DNA from 2 places in the Arsenicibacter sp. R0_47 genome. Region 1 is predicted to be linked to the other one. Evidence: riboswitches for the same ligand, from Rfam matches in the RefSeq annotation. Region 1 holds a riboswitch; the other holds the start of a gene.
What was found. Region 1 has a riboswitch for thiamine pyrophosphate ahead of thiM (hydroxyethylthiazole kinase). Riboswitches for the same ligand answer to the same signal wherever they lie in the genome.
Positions count from the first base shown of each region.

Region 1 (3,703 bases):
TCCGCTGATTGTCCATTACTGCCGGCAATACGGGCACGTTGTCCGGCTGAAAGGCGGCGACTCGTTCGTGTTTGGTCGTGGATACGAAGAACTTGACTTCGCCCGTGAACATGGCATTGAGGTCGATGTGGTACCCGGGCTGTCGAGCAGCTATGCGGTGCCGGCGAGCGCCGGTATTCCGCTCACGACCCGCGGCCTGTCCGAAAGCTTCTGGGTAGTTACAGGCACCACCAAAGACGGTAAGTTTTCGCAGGACCTGCAGCTGGCGGCCCAATCCACGGCGACGGTGGTTATTCTGATGGGAATGCACAAACTGCCGGAGATCATGGACGTCTTTGCGGCCCTCGGCAAAACCGATACGCCGGTCGCCATCGTTCAGAACGGAACGTTACCGGAGCAGCAGACCGTGATTGGCCAGGTCGATACCATGGTCGATCTGGTTGCCGAAACCGGTGTCGGTAATCCGGCCATCATTGTTATCGGTGAAGTAGCCCGCCTCGGCAATCCGACGATCCTTTCCGCAGTACAACAAGTAACCTTTGCAACCGGCCTGTAAGCCTCTCTTTTTAAAATAGTTCACTTTGTTTGTGAAGTCTCGCTTTTACCGGCGAGACTTTTTTTATACCCCTCCGTCTCAGTTGAAACGTCAATCATACATCAACCACCATGAGAGGATTAAACAAAGTCTCGCTGATCGGCCATCTGGGCAAAGACCCTGTTCTGCAACACATCGACAACAATACGGCTGTCGCTAAATTTTCACTGGCCACCACGGAAAGCTACAAAGACAAAAACGGGCAAACCCATGCCGAAACCACCTGGCATTCGATTGTTGTGTGGCGGAACCTGGCAGAGGTTTCGGGGAAGTATCTGCAAAAAGGTAGCCTGGTCTATCTCGAAGGCAAAATTAAATCCCGTCAGTACGATGATAAGGAAGGCAATACCCGCTACGTCACCGAAATCGTTGCTGATCAACTGATTATGCTGGATAAAAAAGGCGATCAGGAGTAGATTTCGACAGGATTACGGGATTGACGGGATTTGTATGCTGCACCTTTTGTTTATAAAAACCCACATTCTGTCTATCCTGTAATCCTGTCGAATTAATCCATCACAGGCTGAGGATTTGCATTTTTTTGTACCTTCGTACCGGCTTTAGGGGTATTCTGTAAAGAATTGAGAGAGTCCCTTTGAACCTGATCCGGTTGATACCGGCGTAGGGAAAAGCAGGTACGTAACACCGACCGGTGCCGTATTCCGCCTTGATCTTCATTCCTGAAGAGCGTCTATAGCCATTTCATGTTTTAATCACTGTTATGGTAAACAAGCTCTGGGATCACATCCAATCCGTCCGCGACCAATCGCCGCTCGTCCATAATATCACCAATTTTGTGGTGATGAACAACACCGCCAATGCCCTGCTGGCCGTCGGTGCCTCCCCCATCATGGCCCATGCCCATCCGGAAGTCAAGGATATGGTCTCCATCTGTCAGGCGGTAGTCATCAACATCGGCACACTGGACGAGTATTTTGTTAAATCCATGAAAATGGCCGCCGGACAAGCCAATGCGCTTGGCAAGCCATGGGTTCTGGACCCTGTTGGAGCCGGAGCCACGCCGTTCCGCGATGAGGTGCTGTCTGAGTTACTGGCCCTTCACCCGACCGTTATCCGTGGCAATGCCTCCGAAATCATGGCGCTGGCCAAAGCCAATCAGACTGTCACCAAAGGCGTTGACAGCACAGCCGAAAGCAACGAAGCCATTGATGCCGCCCGTTTTCTTCAGGAAACGTACGGGGCTGTTGTCTGCATTTCGGGCGCTACTGACATTGTAGTCGGGTCAGGGCAAACCATTTTCCTTAAAAACGGTCATCCGCTCATGACAAAGGTTACAGGACTGGGTTGCTCGGCTACTGCTGTCATCGGGGCATTTATTGCCGTCATTCCTGACAAAACCGAGGCCGTGGCGGCGGCGATGGCGCTGTTCAGCCTGGCCGGCGAGCTCGCTTCCCAAACCGCTGCCGGCCCGGGAAGTCTACAGGTGCAGCTGCTCGACCAGCTTCATTCCCTGTCAGAGGCCGGTTTTAAACAACAGCTAACCATCAGCCTGCATGGCTAATCACCCCGCGTTTCCGTATTTGCTTTATCTGGTTATTTCGGCGCAGCATTGCGGCGGACGATCCTTATTGGCTGTAGCTGAAGAGGCTATTTTAGGGGGCGTTGACATTATTCAGTTACGGGAAAAAACACTGGACGATACTGCCTTTCTGCGTCAGGCCGTGTTGCTGAAAGAAATTACCGACCGCTATGGTGTCCCGCTGATCATCAACGACAACCTGAGCGTAGCAAAAGCCGTGGGAGCGTTTGGTGTTCATGTCGGCAATAACGATATACCGCCGTCAGAAGTCCGCAGACAATGGCCCAATTGCCGGCACATCGGTTATTCCGTTGAATACATCAGCCAGCTCAATACCGCCGAAACGGCTACGGCCGATTGCCTGGGGATTAGTCCCGTATTCAGTACCGTAACCAAAACGGATACGGTTACTGAATGGGGACTCGACGGCATTGCCCGAATACGGTCCCTGACCGATAAGCCGCTGATCGCTATCGGCAACATGAACGCCCAAAATGCTGCGTCAGTCATTCAGGCCGGCGCCAACAGCATTGCCGTCGTCTCCGCCATTTGTACGGCCGGCAGCCCGCAGCATGCCGCATATGCACTCAAAAACGCAATTCTGAAAGCATTATGACCCGGTTTCGTTATCCTTCGGTGCTCACCATTGCCGGTTTCGACGGCAGCGGCGGGGCCGGTATTCAGGCCGATATGAAAGCCATTTCGGCCCTTGGCTGCTACGCCACCTCGGTCCTGACCGCCCTTCCCGTGCAAAATACAACCGGCGTCAAGGCGATCTACCCGATTCCGGTGGAGGCCGTCCGTGCGCAGATCAGCTGCATTCTGGATGATATTTTTCCCGATGCTATCAAAATCGGGATGGTGCATACCAGTGAACTGGTCGAAACCATTGTCGGGACGCTCGGGCAATACGCCGCCGTACCGATTGTGTTTGACCCCGTTATGGTAGCCACCAGCGGGCACCGGCTGATTGAGGAACAGACCATAACCACCCTCATCGACAAGCTGTTCCCGATTGCCAGCGTGATTACGCCAAATATGGACGAAGCCGCTCTTCTGGCCGAAATGCCCATTAAAACGCTTAACGATATGTATGTGGCCGGTGAGAAGATTCTGAAACTGGGTTGCCGGTCGGTGTTGCTGAAAGGCGGCCATTTACCGACATCATTGCTCACATCGCTGTATTTCGACGGGTCGGGACAAATCCAGTCATTTGAGTACCAGAAATTTGACACACGGAACACCCACGGTTCCGGCTGCACACTCTCCTCAGCCATTGCCAGCTATATTGCACAGGGCAAATCATTACAAGAAGCGGTTGCCCTCGGTCAGGATTATGTGCACCAGGCTATCCGGAACGGTGCCGACGTGCGCACGGGCAACGGCAACGGGCCGCTGAACCATTTCTTTAACCCGCAAAAACTAATCAAATATGAAGTGGTCTGAGCAGGCATGGCAGCAAATTACCCCGATTTACCAGTCCATCCTGTCGATGCCGTTTATTACTGAACTGACCAACGGGACACTGGATAAGGCGAAATTCCGGTTCTATATGATGCAGGACTCGG
Region 1 is NZ_JBYFCJ010000006.1:159,207-162,909, forward strand. Features, by position in the region: gene cobA (uroporphyrinogen-III C-methyltransferase) at 1-556, shown strand, start outside; gene AC23NW_RS13670 (single-stranded DNA-binding protein) at 667-1,011, shown strand; TPP riboswitch at 1,148-1,240, shown strand; gene thiM (hydroxyethylthiazole kinase) at 1,317-2,117, shown strand; gene thiE (thiamine phosphate synthase) at 2,110-2,751, shown strand; gene thiD (bifunctional hydroxymethylpyrimidine kinase/phosphomethylpyrimidine kinase) at 2,748-3,581, shown strand; gene tenA (thiaminase II) at 3,568-3,703, shown strand, end outside.

Region 2 (3,703 bases), on a different contig from region 1:
CATAAGCATAGGTGTAGCCGTTCGACTCGTACAGCTCGCTGAACAGGTTGTTGAGCAGGAGCGTAAACTCAATCGTATCGGCAAATTTCGGCTTCAGGGTGTAAATCAGCCGGATATCGTTCACAAAGTACGGATTCAGCTTGCGGCTCTCGTTCTGCGTATTGTCGAGGTACTGCTTCCCTACATACTTCGTCAACAGACTCAGCTCCAGATTTTTGACGGGTGTATACATGAACTGCGAACCGGCAATGACCGATGGCGAGAACGAAATATCGGTGTTGGTATGCGTGACCGACCGCTGATCGCCGGTATCGAAGTTGTCGAGGTACTCGGTGAATGTCTTTACTTTATTCTGGCTGAACGTAGCATTGACATTCCAGCGCCATTGCCGCGACAATACCGTGGCCAGTTCCAGCTCAATACCGGCACGGTAACTGGCCGGCACGTTAACACGGTTGTAGGCCCCGACATCGTTGATCTGACCCGTCAGCACCAGCTGGTTGCGGTAGTTCATGTAATAGGCATTGGCCGTGAAGGCATACCGCTGCGCCTGTCGCTTAAAACCGGCCTCCCAGTCATACAGGCTTTCGTGCTTCGGCCGGCTCGTCGGCGTACTTTGGGTATAATCGTCGCGGTTTGGTTCCTTGTTGCCGACCCCGAACGACCCGTACAGCGTATTCTGGTCGTCGAGGGTATAGGTCAGGCCGGCTTTCGGGTTAAAAAACGACAGACTGGCATCCTGCGTCACGTTCTGCAACTGGCTGTTAAAGCCAAGGAACGAATAGTTGACTGTCCGGACCTGGAGGTCTGCGAAGCCGTTCAGCCGCGTTGTCAGTTGGTAAAACGCTTTGCCGTACAGGTTGACATCGGTTTTTGTGGCATCGTCGTCATAATACCGCTGCCGGATGTTGCTGGTGCTGGCAAAACGGGCCCAGATGATTTCGCCGTAGTGCTTGCCTTTATACTGGTTCCAGCCCCCGCCGAAATTGGCCGTCAGCCGACCGCGGCCGTTGTAATCAAGGGAGAAGACAGAGCCGTAGAAGTCATTATCCAGCCAGCGCCGGCGGATAATGTCGGTTTTACGGATCGTATCGCGGCCGATAATCACATTCGGCAGCCCGTACTTCGAGAGTTTTTCGCCTTCACGATACTGTTCGTAGTAACCACGGCCTTTGGTATAAAACCCCGAGACGTTCAGCCGCCAGCTGCGGCTCAGCTCATGCGATGTAATAAGCTGATACTGATCCTGCTGGTAGTTGTCAGTTTCGTTGTCGTAGGTGTATTCGTTATAGCGGCGGTTGGTCGCCAGAATAGCTTCCGGTACGCCGTTCCACGCCTGATAGGTTTGCTCTTTACCCGAAAATACGTTCAGGCGGACAAAGCTTTTCTTGCCGTACCAGCCACCGGACACATAAAACGATTTCAGGTCAGAAAACGCGCGGTCGATGTAGCCGTCCGACTTGATCGCCGACAGCCGGGCGTCCATCACAAAGCCGCCTTTCAGCAGCCCCGAACTGGCCAGTATATTGGCCTTGCGGGTGTTGAACGAACCGCCCGACAGGTTTACTTCGGCCAATGGTTCGCGGTTCAGCTGGTTGGTCTGCACGTTGAGCGATGCCCCGAAAGCCCCCGCCCCGTTGGTCGACGTACCCACCCCGCGCTGGATCTGGATGCTGCTGACTGACGACGAAAAATCGGGCATATTCACCCAGAAAGTGCCCTGCGATTCCGCATCGTTATACGGGATGCCGTTCAGGGTTACGTTGACGCGGGTGGCATCGGAACCACGTATGCGGATGCCCGTATAACCGACGCCCGCTCCCGCATCTGACGTTGTTACGACCGATGGCGTAAAGTTGAGCAGCATCGGCAGGTCCTGACCAAGATTTAGTTTGCGGATGTCACGCTGCGTCACGTTGGTATACGCAACGGCCGACTTTTCGTTGGCACGGGTGGCCGAAACCACTACTTCATCGACCGCCACCACACTTTTCGTGAGCGACACATTGAGGCTCTGATTCTGGCTGATGGTAACCGGCTGCGTAACGGCCTCATAACCGACGAGCGAAATCCGGAGTTGGTAAGCGCCTTTCGGCAGGTTGGTGAGCCTGTAGGCTCCCGTTGCATCGGCGGTCGTCCCTTTGAAGGTGCCTTCGACAGTAATGGCGGCTCCCGGGAGGGTTCCGCCTTCGGCGTCCTTTACGGTGCCGGATAACGTAAACTGTGCCCATGCCGGCAGCGCAAACAGGCCAGGCAACAGGGCAAGCAACATACGATAGGTTGTTGTGTTTTTCATTAACTATGAAAAATGCAACGAACAGGTATAGGGGCTGTACCTATCGTTCAGTGAAAAATCAGGATGTATTCAGTGCTACCAGATAACGATGGAATCAGCATCGTCCCGTTGCTGACGGTTTCAGCATGGCTTCTGATTCAAGCCAATGCATGAAAATACGTCGAAACGTAGCTACTTTCCCTTCGCCGGCATTACCCGGATCAGGTTCGATGGGTATAATCTCAGCCCGTTGTATTAAGGCACCCCTTTAAGATTAGCAGCTACAAAGATAACGGAATTTTACAAATGTTTACTTTGACCCGCCGTATTTAGCCGGCTGGGGCTGATTCGTGCCGGTTGTGGCGGTCTTCTTCAGAAACTGGCGCAGGTGCTCGTTGCTGGTGGCCAGATCTTCTTTCCGCAGGTACATCATGTGGCCGCTGCGGTAACCTTCCCAGCTGATCCGGTCTTTCAGCTTGCCGCCTGCATCAATCTGCCACATGTTGTATTTGGCATTGAAGTAATCGCAGGCTCCGTCGTAGTAACCCGACTGGACCAGCACGTGCAGGAACGGGTTCATGGCCATTGCCTGCCGCAGGTTCTCGCCGGTCTGGTTACCATCGTTGTTCCACGGACGGACGGGGCCGAACATAAAGTAATTCAGGTCGGTCTTGTAGTTCAGCTCTTCCCGCATGTACTGGTTGATGGCCGGTGTAAACGAGTGCAGCCACGAGGTAAGCTCAGCATTGTAGTCAGGCGACATACCTGCGTCGCGGCTGTCGATGCCGAGGTAGCGGGAGTCCAGCCGGCCAACCGTGTAGCCACGGTCGCGGAGCAGTTCTTTCCAGAAAAAGCTGGTCGGAATGTCCATATTCAGCTGAGCAACTATCTTGTCTGACAGGCCGGAGTAACGCGCTACTTTAGCCGTAACCTCCTTTCGTTTCTGGTCGCTCAGTGCACCGCCCATTGTCAGGGCCGGTAAGTATTCCTGAACGGTAAAGGTCTCTACTTCAGGTAGTATATCGGTCAGATCTCTTTTCTGAAGATCGGCCGGAAGGGCTTTGTGGTACCATGCCGTGGCGGCGTAGTAAGGCAACATCAGGGCCGATTTGGCCGGACCGTCGCGCTTGATGCCTAAGTCAGTCGGCGACACCAGAATAACGCCGTTCAGGTACATCCAGTGGCTGTTCTGGAGTTCGAGGGCCAGCCCCGACACCCGCGTTGTTCCATAGCTTTCACCGATCAGGTATTTCGGGGATGCCCAGCGATTGTAGCGGCTCACGAAGGTATTGATCCAGTCGGCCAGGTACTTGATGTCGGCATTAACACCGAAGAACTTTGCCGTTGGCACATCCTTACTGGCTGGCCGCGAAAAGCCGGTATTAACGGGGTCAATGTACACAATATCCGCTACGTCAAGAATCGAGT
Region 2 is NZ_JBYFCJ010000001.1:398,541-402,243, forward strand. Features, by position in the region: gene AC23NW_RS01645 (TonB-dependent receptor) at 1-2,296, opposite strand, end outside; TPP riboswitch at 2,456-2,553, opposite strand; gene AC23NW_RS01650 (S10 family peptidase) at 2,586-3,703, opposite strand, start outside.
Region 2: another riboswitch for thiamine pyrophosphate. It lies ahead of AC23NW_RS01645 (TonB-dependent receptor); the one in region 1 lies ahead of thiM (hydroxyethylthiazole kinase).